Linked DNA regions of Methylosarcina fibrata AML-C10. The protein of the gene in region 1 interacts with the protein of each later gene in a pairwise test. Links are inferred from orthologs where the notes say so. Each region holds a gene or a part of one and is shown in the gene's direction. Other genes may lie near its edges.

Region 1 (6,823 bases):
GCTAGATTTCGGCGTGATTGAAAACATTCCGCAAAACCGGGTGCAGGCTAAAACCGCAATTCCGGGGTTCCCGTCCACCGAAATTACCCATCCCAATATCCGTTTTCAGCAAAACCGCCCGATGCCGAAGGAAATCACCCGCACCGACGCGATGCCGCTGAAATACCTGCGCGACGACGAGGAAGAGAAAGGCCTGTTCAGGACGGCCGTCGATGACAAGCACCGATGGGAAAAACATTGGAACTTGAAAAAACTGCTGACCAGCCATGAAAGCGCGCATGTTATTTTTACCTTATGCACCCAGGCGACGGTCGGGGCTTTTATCATGACGGTCGCGGCTTCCTGGCTCGGCTTGCCTTTGCTGGCGGCATTGCAGGAACCGTATCTGAAATGGCCCTTGCTGATCGCTTTGGTTATGATCGCAACGACTGGGCTGTTCAAATTGAACATGCATCTTGGCAAACCGCATCGTTTTTACCGGGGATTCAATAACCTCAGATGGTCGCCGGTGAGCCGTGAAATCGCCGGCGTTTCGCTGTTTTACACCGGCTTGCTGGGCCATGTCTTTTTTGCCTTGTTCGATCATGCTTTCGCCCGGTTTCTGGCGAATGCTTTTGCTTTGATCGGCGTAGCCGGCGGCGCGGTCGGCCTGTTCTATATGTACAAACTGTACCGGATTCCGGCCCGGCCCTTCTGGAACCACTGGCAAACCGGATCGGCATTCCTAGGTTCCATGCTCGGTTTGGGAGCGTTGATCATTGCCGCGATGTGCGTCGTAACGCAGCCGCTGGCCGTTGAAAGCACCCGAACAGTGCTGCACACGCTGATCCTCATCATGATGACGGGACTGGCGCTGGAAGGCATCGGCCATCTGGCGCATGCCCATGACATGCGGCACAGCAATCACGAAGGCGCGGCGTCTTACTATCGCCAGGTGACCCAATACGGGAAATCGTATATTTTCCGAAACGTCCTGCTGGGCGTCAGTCTGATGTTGACTCTCTTCCTGGCTCTCCACGGCTTTTCGGATTATCTCGGTTTAATCGCAGGTCTGGCGTTATTGCTGTCGATGCTGACCGGCAGCGCTTTCGGCCGTTCGCTGTTCTTCGTGCTGGTGATTCCCACCACCATGCCCGGCGCGTTCTTCTGGAAAAACAGCGGTTTCATCGAGCACGCCAGGGAAACCGGTCTGGCCGAAATGCCCCAGCACGGCGTCGCTTACGAGCATCATCACCCGTTCAAATTAGGGGAACTGCTGGAGACGATCAGGGAAAATTCAATTCAGGACATGATCGCGCATGTGAAAGGGATATTCGGCAAATAAATTATTTGCTCTTCTGATTCGCATCGGCCCGAGTGAGTTGTAACTCGGGCCTTTTTATTTTTTGATGGAGCGAATTTATTAAATGCCGGACGTGCATGGTAGGCGCTTATTCACGTTATAATGTCCGCCAATTCCCATCCGTAAAAGACCGGCAGCCGCCGGTTTTTCTTTAAACCATCTATGTATTATCACGGCGTCAAGAAAGTCATCGAAATTCGTCCCATGATCAACAAACGCGCTGAATTCGGCGAGATGCACCCGATGTTGGCGCGCATTTTACGGTCGCGAGGCATCCGTTCCCAAGAGGAACTGGAGCGAACCCTGGCGAAATTACCGTCGCCCTGGCTACTTTCGGGCATGGAAGAAATGGTCGCCCATCTGATCACGGCGCTGGAACAACGGCAGAAGATTACCGTGATCGCCGATTTCGACGCCGACGGCGCCACCAGTTGCGCCGTGGCGATGAAAGGGCTGCAAATGATGGGGGCAGGGGGGGTGTCGTTCGTCGTGCCCAACCGGTTTGAATACGGCTATGGCCTGACGCCTGAAATCGTCGAGCTGGTCAAACAACAGCAGCCCGACGTGCTGATTACCGTCGACAACGGCATCTCCAGCCTCGACGGCGTCAAAGCCGCGAAAGAAGCCGGGATGACCGTACTGGTGACCGATCATCATTTGCCGGGCCCGGAACTGCCCGCAGCCGACGCCATCGTCAATCCGAATCTGCCCGAAGACCGCTTTCCGAGCAAGGTCCTGGCCGGGGTCGGGGTGATTTTTTATATCCTGATGGCGCTGAGAAGCCGCCTGCGCGACAAGAAATGGTTTGCACAACGTGGATTGCAGGAGCCCAATCTGGCCCAGCTTCTGGATTACGTCGCCTTGGGCACGGTGGCCGACGTCGTGGAACTGGACGCGGTCAACCGGATTCTGGTGCATCAGGGATTGCTTAGAATCCGCATGGGCCGGGGCCATCCGGGCATCAACGCCCTGATCGAAGTCGCGGGGCGCCGGGCGGAAACTCTGCTGGCTGCCGACCTGGGTTTTGCCTTGGGCCCCAGGATCAATGCGGCGGGACGTCTCGACGACATGTCGCTGGGCATTCAATGCCTTCTAACCGACGATCCGACCCTGGCGAAGGAGCTGGCGCTGCAACTGGACGATCTCAACAGCGGCCGCAAGGAGATCGAAGGCCAGATGAAACACGAGGCGATGCAGTTATTGAACGAAATGCGGGTGCTCGACGAAAACCATCTGGCGGCCGGCGTGTGCCTGTACGACGCCAACTGGCATCAGGGCGTGATCGGGATCCTGGCTTCGCGCATCAAGGACCGCCTGCATCGGCCGGTGATCGCCTTTGCTCCGGCCGGCAAGGATCTGATCAAGGGTTCGGCCCGTTCGATTCCAGGCGTGCACATCCGCGACGTACTCAGCGACATCGCCGCGGCCCATCCGAAACTCCTGAGCAAATTCGGCGGCCACGCGATGGCGGCCGGGTTGACTCTCTGCATGCACGATTACCCGCCCTTTGCCCTGGCTTTCGACGAAATGGTCAGAAAGCGTCTGCACGAAGTCGATCTGGAACAGAAAGTCCTATCCGACGGCGAATTGTCCGAACAGGATATGACCGTGGCTTTTGCCGAACTATTACAGCAGTCGGCCACGTGGGGGCAGGGCTTTCCGGAACCGGTGTTTCACGGCGTTTTCGAGGTGGTGCAATCGACCGTTGTCGGCCAACGTCATCTGAAACTGGTGCTTAGAATACCGGCAGGGAGCCTCTTGATCGACGCCATTGCCTTTTTCATCGATCACCCGGAACAATGGCTCGGAATAAGATCGTGCCTCGCGGCGTATAAACTGGACATTAACGAGTTCAGAGGCCAGCGCAGCATTCAGTTTATTGTACAGTATCTCGAAAAAATCGCCTGACCGGGCTCGATCGTTCATCCTGAATTTTTTTCCGATTTTTTTTGTAAACTGACCGGCTGCAAGCGGCGAATGGGGATTTTAGCCATAAACTCTTGCTTGATCAGACGATTAAATTCATCGGCCGGCAGCGGCGGACTGAAATAGTAGCCTTGAATTTCATCGCATTGTTTTTGCTTGAACAGAGAAAGTTGCTGCTCGTTTTCCACCCCTTCGGCGATCGTTTTCAAATTCAGGCTTTTCGCCAGACTGATGATAGCATCGACGATGTTTTCGCTTTCCTTGTTATGCAGCATTTCTTTGGTAAAGGACTGATCGATCTTGAGTTTGTGCAGCGAAAAGCGCTGCAGGTAATTCAGAGAGGAATAGCCCGTGCCGAAATCGTCGATCGAGATCTCGATGCCCAGTTCGGTTAGTTGCCGAGTGATTTCTATCGCCATCTCAACGTTCTGCATGGCCACGCTTTCGGTCAGTTCCAGTTCCAGAAAGCGCGGAGCCAGTTGATAACGGGCCAGTGTGGTTTTTATTTTTTCGTATAAGGTGTCGGCTCGAAATTGAGCCAGGGATAGATTGACTGCAACGGTCAAAGGGAAACCGTCCAGATGCCATTGGCTGGCATGGGCTATCGATTGTTCCAGCACCCAATCGCCAATGCTCAGGATCAAGCCGCACTCTTCGGCCACCGGTATGAATTCCGAAGGCGAAACCATGCCCCACTCGGGATGCTGCCAGCGCAGCAAGGCTTCGGCGCCGTTGATCTGACGCGTTTGAGTATCGATTTGAGGTTGAAAATAAAGCGCCAATTCATTCCGTTCCAATGCATGTCTCAGTTGATGCTCGATTTCCATGCGTCTTTGCATCTGATTTTGCATTGCTTTGGTGAAAAACCGGTATTGATTTCTGCCCTGGATTTTGGCTTGATACAGTGCAGTATCGGCATTCCGCGTCAGTGTTTCATAACTGTCCCCGTTTTCGGGATAGAGGCTGATGCCGATCGACGGCTTAATATACAATTGATAATGTTCGTATTGAATGGGTTCGGCCATGAGGGCAATAATGTGATTGGCGGTTTTGGCGGCGCCCTGCCAGTCACAGTCCATCAGTTGAACGTTGAACTCGTCGCCTCCCACTCGGGCAACGGTATCTTCATCGCGCACCGCGCTGATCAATCGTTTACCGACTTCGATCAGCACCTGATCGCCAACGGAATGTCCCAAGGCATCGTTGATGTTCTTGAAATGATCCAGATCGATGAACAACAGCGCGAAGGTTTTTTTATGACGCTCGGCAATGACGATTTCATGATCGATCCGTGCCTTGAACAGCAGTCGGTTGGGCAAGCCGGTCAAAACGTCGTAATGAGCCAGACGTTCGATCTGTTGTTTGGCTGTTTTGTACTGGGTTATATCGGAAAATATTCCGATGAAATTGACGAATCGGCCATCTTCATTCCGGACCAAAGTGATTGTCAGCCAGGCCGTATAAAGACTGCCTTCTTTTTTCCGGTCCACCATCTCGCCCTGCCAGAAGCCGGTTTCCGTCAAGGATTTCCACATGGAGCGATTGAAATTCTTGTTATGCAGACCCGAAGAAAAAATCCGCGGTTTTTTACCCAGCACTTCCCGTTCCTCGTAGCCGGTAATTCGTGTAAATCCCTGATTCACGGAAACAATCTTTTTATCACTGTCGATAATGACGATCGCTTCCTGACTTTGGTGAAAGACTCTGGCCGACAATTCCAGCTTTTTTTCTGCGGATCTCCGGGCTGCGTCCTGCGCGTACATATTTAACGCAAAAGACAGATCCAGGCCGAGTTCGGCCAGTAGATCGAGCACTTCCAGATCGAAAAAATTTTGCTGATTCGAATAAACGCTCAGCACGGCGTAAGGCTGCCGGTTAAGAGTGATCGGTATCGCGCAGCACGATTCCCAGCCCTGACTTTTTTCGATCATGGACAGCCCGGCCGGCGTTTCGGCGTCGTTCCGGAAGTCGTTCACGACGATGATCCGGCTTTCAATAAATGCCCGGCTTGTCGGGCATAAATCCTGAGGCGTATCCGCCTGAAGGGGAATCCTTTGTTGATGCAGGCAGTCGAGTCTTTCTCCGGCCGCGGCGACAGCGTACAGAAGATGACCGCCGGCATCCGGCAGGCCTATCCACGCCATCTTCACGTGATTGATCTGAGCGGAGATCTTGCAGACCGTTTCGAACAAATCGGCTTCATTGTTGATTTGCACGATGGCTTGGTTTATTTTGCTGAGAGTGGCGTAAAAATTATTCAGGCGTTTGATCTTTTCTTCATGATTTTTACGCTGCGTGACGTCGAGCGCAATGGCGACCAGAGAATCCGGCGTATTACGGTACAATTGCAGCCATACTTCCACCGGATAACAGGATCCGTCCTTGCGCCGGTGAATCGTTTCGAAATGCAGACGGGACTGGTCGCCGCTTAATAGCGGCCGGATTAAACGCGCATAGGAGTCGGAACAATATTCGGGATAAATCTCCAGTATTGACCTATTAACGAGTTCCTCCAGACGGTATCCCAGGTTGTCGACGCAGCCCTGATTGACGTGGATGAAATGCAGGGTCCGGCTGTCGATGATATGGATTTCATTAATGGACTGGTCGAGCATTACGCCCATCATCTGATTTTTTTGCTCGGCTATCCTGGCGTCGGTCATGTCGATCCAGACGCCCATCAGTTCGGTTACTTTCCCCTCCGAATCGGTTAAAACCGATAAATGATCTTCAATCCAGCGATAATTGCCGTCGGCATGCAAAAAACGATAGTGTTGTATGACCTTGCCTTTGACAAGTACTTGCCGATTTGCCAGCTTGACCTTGGCCAGATCGTCCGGATGAATTCTGGAAAGCCATAAGTTGTCCATGGTTTGCCAGTCGTTAAGGCTAAAACCGGTCAGTTCCGTAATTCTGGCCGAGCCGAAATTGAATTTGAAGCCGGTTTCGGTCTTCGGTGCCGGCGCGAGCGTATAAATCGCTATGGCGCTGTTGTCGAGAATGTGATGAAGATATTGTTTCTCGCGGCGAAGTTGATCGCGCAGCCGGCAGGTAGCGGTAACGTCGGTAAAAGTCAGTACGACTCCATGAAATTGGCCGCTTTCATCGACAATGGGAGCCGCATTACTTTCGATGTGAAAATGGCCGCCCGTTTTGGAAAGCAGCAGGGTATGGTTCGCTTGCCGAATCGTTTGACGGGTTTCGAGCACCTGCCGGACAGGGGACGGAACCGATTGATGCGTTTCGGCATGAATGACGTCGAACACTGTCTCTATGGGCTGCCCGATGCATTCCCGGCTTTGCCGGCCGGTCAACTGTTCGGCGGCCGGATTGATCCGGATAATGATGCCATGGTTATCGGTAGCGATCACGCCGTTACCGATGCTTTGCAAAGTCACCACCAGTTTTTGTTCCTGGCGCTTCTGTGTTTTCAGGGTCTGTTGCAACGATTGATGCATCCGTTCCAGAGTCTGGCCCAACTGCATCAGTTCTCCGGAGCCTGTTAAAGGATTGACGGCAGAGGGATGGTTCTCGCCAATTCGATGGATGAACGCA
Region 2 (4,640 bases), on another replicon or contig:
GTCGGTGTGGCTGGTTTGCGCATCAACACTACCCATAGTATTCCGCCGGGTATTTATTGGCTCACAGACCGGCAGGTCACGACGGGCGCTACTGTGTTGATGTGCCCGCCACAAATCCCGTTGATTGCCGAAGCTCATCATAGAGGCTATTTCGGGGCCGGTTTTTGCCCGGGCGGATACGAACAAATGTTCAAGAAAATTTTAGCGGCTAAAAATGACGTGGTTTCCATCGATGCTGCCGGCGTGTCCGTTAATGGTTCCCGCCTGCCGAACACGGCTCAGGTATCGACCGATCCTGCCGGCAGACCGTTGCCGGATTACCGCGTCGAGAATTTACGGTTGTCTGGTGACGATGTTTTACTGATAGCGGATAACAGCCCGCTGTCATTCGACGCCCGTTACTATGGCCCGGTCGATCGTTCACATATTCGCGGGGTGGTTGTCCCGCTTCTCATTTGGTAGGGGATATATGCGTTTATTCATTGCGGAAAAGCCCGACCTTGCCCGCGCTATCGTCGAAGGACTGGGCGGCGGCAGTCGGCAGACCGGCTATTTCGATTGCGGAAACGACTACGTGACCTGGTGTTTCGGCCACATGCTGCAATTGCTCGATCCGGAGGACTACGACGCGCGTTACAAAACGTGGTCGATGGACGACCTGCCTATTGCGCACATTCCTTGGCGAAAACAGCCTGCCGGCGACAAGAAAGACCAGCTTAAAATCATTACTGGCTTATTGAAGCAGGCTGACAGTGTGGTACACGCTGGCGACCCGGACGACGAAGGCCAGTTACTGGTGGATGAAATTCTGGAGTATGCCAAATGCCGAACGCCGGTCATGCGGCTGCTCATCAACGACAACAATACCGCCGTTGTGCGCCGTGCCTTGGCGAACATGCGGGACAATCGCGAGTTTGCCGGGCTATCGGCCGCAGCTGAGGCGCGCAGTGTCGGCGACCAGCTCTACGGTTATAACCTCACCCGCGCTTACACACTGGCGGCTCGCAAAGCCGGCTATCAGGGCGTGCTGAGTGTCGGCCGTGTACAGACGCCGATTCTCGGGCTGGTCGTGCGCCGTGATCGCGAATTCGAAGCTCATACCAAGAGTTTTTATTATATTGTCGCCGGGCAGTTCCAGATTCAGGGACTGGAATTTCCGGCCCGGTATCAGATCGCCGACGGCGATCCGGTGGACGACAAGGGGCGACTCATCGATCCGGTTCACGCGAACAGCATCGCGGACGCCGTTCGCGGCAAGCCGGCCCGGATTGTGTCGGCCGACACCAAACAGAAAGAGCAGCATCCTCCCCTGCCCTACAATCTGTTGAAGCTGCAAACCGACGCCTCACGGAAGTTCGGGTTCAAGCCGGACCAGACCAAGGACATCACGCAAACGCTGCGGGACAAGCATCGGCTCATCACATACAATCGTAGCGACTGCGAATATCTGAGCGAGGAGCAGCACGCGGATGCGCCCCAGGTTCTTGCCGCGATCGCGGTGACCGCACCCATTCTGGCTCCGGTTGCGCAACGCGCTGACCCGGCGCTAAAAAGCCGCGCGTTCAATTCCGCCAAGGTATCGGCTCACCACGGCATCATTCCAACCGAAGCGACGGCCGACCTGTCGAAATTGACTGACGGCGAGCAGAAAATATACCTGCTGATCGCCCGCGCCTACATCGCACAGTTTTGGCCTAAACACCAATACGACCAGACAGATATTCTCGTCGAGTCTGAGGGCCACCGGTTTGCCGTGCGTTCCAACGTAACCACCCGTACCGGCTGGCTTACCCTGTACAAAAACGACGCGGGGAATGAAGACCTGGAGGGCGACGAGGACACGCTCGCCGCTGACCTTCGCAACGCATGTGCCGAACAACAAGGCACGTGCGTGGAAGCCACCGCCGAGCAGATGGAAACCAAGCCGCGACCGCTCTATACGATGGCAACCTTGCTCGCTGACCTGACGCGCGTAGCCAAGTACGTGCGTGATGATCGATTGCGTAAGCTCCTTATAGAAAAAGACAAGGGCAAGGAAGGCGAGCACGGCGGCATCGGTACGCCGGCTACGCGCGACACGATCATCGCTACGCTGTTCGAGCGCGGCTATCTGGCTGAGAAAGGCAAGAGCATCGTCAGCACGCCGACCGGCCGGGAGTTCTACGACTGCCTGCCCGACCAGGCGAAATATCCGGATATGACCGCTCTATGGCACGAACAGCAAAAGGCTATACAGGCCGGCGAACACAACGCCGAATCGTTTGTGCGCGAACTCTTGGCCTACATCGGCGAGGAAGTCGATGCGGTCAAAGTCAATGGGATCGGAATCAAGACCGATACCCATCCATGTCCGGATTGCGGCCGTCCGTTACGCCGTATCAAGAAAAAGGACAAAAACGAGTTTTTTTGGGGCTGCACCGGCTTTTCCGAGGGCTGTAAATATGCCTGTGAGGACAAAGCCGGCAAGCCGGTCCCGAAGGAAGCCGCAGCGGTATCCACGCTGCACAAATGTATGGCGTGCGGAAAGGGGCTGACTCGCAGGCCAAGTAAAAAACGGGGCGTGTTCTGGTGGGGCTGTAGTGGTTATCCCGCCTGTGACAAAACCTATCCCGACATCAAAGGCCGGCCCGATTACAGCAAACGTAAGGAGTAAGTCATGAGTGAGAACAACGTTGTTTCTATCGTTACCCCGGATAACGAGCTGATCCCAAGCGGTTCCGGTGCGGTGGCCGAAAAATTGGCCGACGCCATGATCCCCGGTTATGTCGTCGAGTTCGATCCCGAGGAGGCCGAACAAGCGGGCGCATTCGTTGAGGATGCCCTGACCGAAGAGGATGCCCTCGAAGGTGCGGCAGATTTGGCGGATGAGGAATAAGCTGGATGGCAAATAAATCACAAAATAATACAGGTCAGCTAGACCTGTTTAATGATTGGCTGATCGTGGAGCCGGCTGCGGTCGGGCAACCTCAAGCCGTTCTGGAACCGGTTCCAGAACCGTTACCGGCGATTACAGCCGCCCCGACCTTCGACGAATTTCGCCATCGGCTTGCAATCGAACTGGCTGCAAAACTCGGCCAGGACGGCGAGATCACGAGCGCATTCCTCACCCAGACTGCTAACCGAGTTTTCGGCGGCACCCAGGCCGATGGAACGTATTCGCCGAAAGACGCTTACGATGCCATGGAAGCCGCTTTTAATATCCATTTGTTAGCCACAGAACCCGCCGACTGGATTGACAACGGAGCTGATTGGGCGCAGGCGAAGGCGGCGGAATTGACTCAGCGCATCCAGCGGTTGCCGACCCAAACCCGACGCGATCCGGAAATGGACGAGTGGCAGCAGTTCAGCACGCCGCCGGCACTTGCTTTCGTTGCGAATTGGGTTGCGGCTATCCGGCCTGACGATCGGATGATGGAGCCGTCCGCCGGCACCGGCGACCTGGCTATCTGGTCCCACATCGCCGGCGCCGATGTCGTGCTGAACGAACTCGCTCCACGCCGGCAAGCCTTGCTGGCTCAGTTGTTCCCCGACGCGACGCTGTTCCGCGAGAATGCCGAACAGCTCGATAACGTGCTGCCGGCCGACACCATTCCTACCGTGATCGTGATGAATCCGCCGTTTTCATCGACGGCGGGCCGTGTTCAGGGCCAGCGTAGTAACGCGAACGGTGCGAAGCACATCGAGCAGGCGTTACGGCGGCTTACCGACGGCGGGCGTCTGGTGGCGATTGTCGGCCAAGGCATGGCCGCCGATCGGCCGGCATTCAGGGCTTGGTGGTATCAAATCGAGGCGAAATACACCGTCCGCGCGAATATCGGGATCGACGGCCGGGAGTATGCGAAATACGGTACGAGTTTCGACAACATTATTCTGGTGATCGACAAAACCGGACCTACTATTCAACCCGTTTTAACAGGGCGTGTCGCGACCGTCGCCGAACTGCCCGCTTTACTGGAGAACATCCGCAATGAACGTAAACCTCTACAACGCGGACCCGTTGAATCAACAGGCCGCGACGATTCTCACACAGTACAGGATTCCATTCGACCCGAGCAGGGAACTGGCGGCGCTGGTACTGATTCGCGAAGCGCTCGAACGAAGTCTATTGGAGACGCCGACGATTCCCGAGCCGTTGCTGCTGATAGCGAAGCTGTCGGCGAATCCGTCTCTGGCGATGAGCCTGATGACCGAATCGGAGCCCGGAGTGACGTTCGAGATAACGTTACCGGAGAGCCTGGAGGAAGCGGCGGCGGCGATCTTGGAGGAGCTGGTAGCGTCGTTGAAAGCTCAGGAACCGGCGGCTTTGCTATAGAGGCGACGAAGACCGTTGCCGGCGAATTTACCGATTCCGTTTTCGCGCGTTACACGCCGCAACGGTTGAGCATCCCGGATGCTCATGCGCACCCGGGTAAATTGGTCCAGTCGGCCGCCATGTCGGCCGTCGAGCCGCCCGCGCCGACCTACACCCCGGCACTGCCGGCCCGCGTCGTTCGGCAGGGGTTGTTATCGATCGCGCAGCTTGAGTCCATCGTTTACGCCGGCCAGGCCCATTCGGAGCTGTTGCCGAACGGTTCGCGCAAGGGCTTTTTCATCGGCGACGGGACGGGCGTTGGCAAGGGCCGTGAAATCTCAGGCATCAT

Evidence for each region.
Region 2: the proteins of recJ (region 1) and A3OW_RS0123445 interact in binary tests that used the Escherichia coli proteins (3 or more experiments, as listed by UniProt). The link is inferred for Methylosarcina fibrata AML-C10 from one-to-one orthologs.

What each region holds. Positions count from the first base shown.
Region 1 is NZ_KB889965.1:885,700-892,522, forward strand. The notes cover bases 1,007-3,877. They hold recJ (single-stranded-DNA-specific exonuclease RecJ), read left to right. Parts: upstream 1,007-1,504; coding sequence 1,505-3,250; downstream 3,251-3,877. Other genes in these bases: A3OW_RS0104430 (DmsC/YnfH family molybdoenzyme membrane anchor subunit), read left to right, coding at 1,007-1,324; A3OW_RS26245 (EAL domain-containing protein), read right to left, coding at 3,265-3,877. Also shown: more of A3OW_RS0104430, read left to right, coding at 1-1,006; more of A3OW_RS26245, read right to left, coding at 3,878-6,823. UniProt on the Escherichia coli protein: Single-stranded-DNA-specific exonuclease.
Region 2 is NZ_KB889966.1:29,540-34,179, reverse strand. Bases 147-3,061 are described here. They hold A3OW_RS0123445 (DNA topoisomerase 3), read left to right. Parts: upstream 147-469; coding sequence 470-2,653; downstream 2,654-3,061. Other genes in these bases: A3OW_RS28975 (strawberry notch-like NTP hydrolase domain-containing protein), read left to right, coding at 2,881-3,061; A3OW_RS0123440 (hypothetical protein), read left to right, coding at 2,657-2,875; traF (conjugative transfer signal peptidase TraF), read left to right, coding at 147-462. In the rest of the region: more of traF, read left to right, coding at 1-146; more of A3OW_RS28975, read left to right, coding at 3,062-4,640.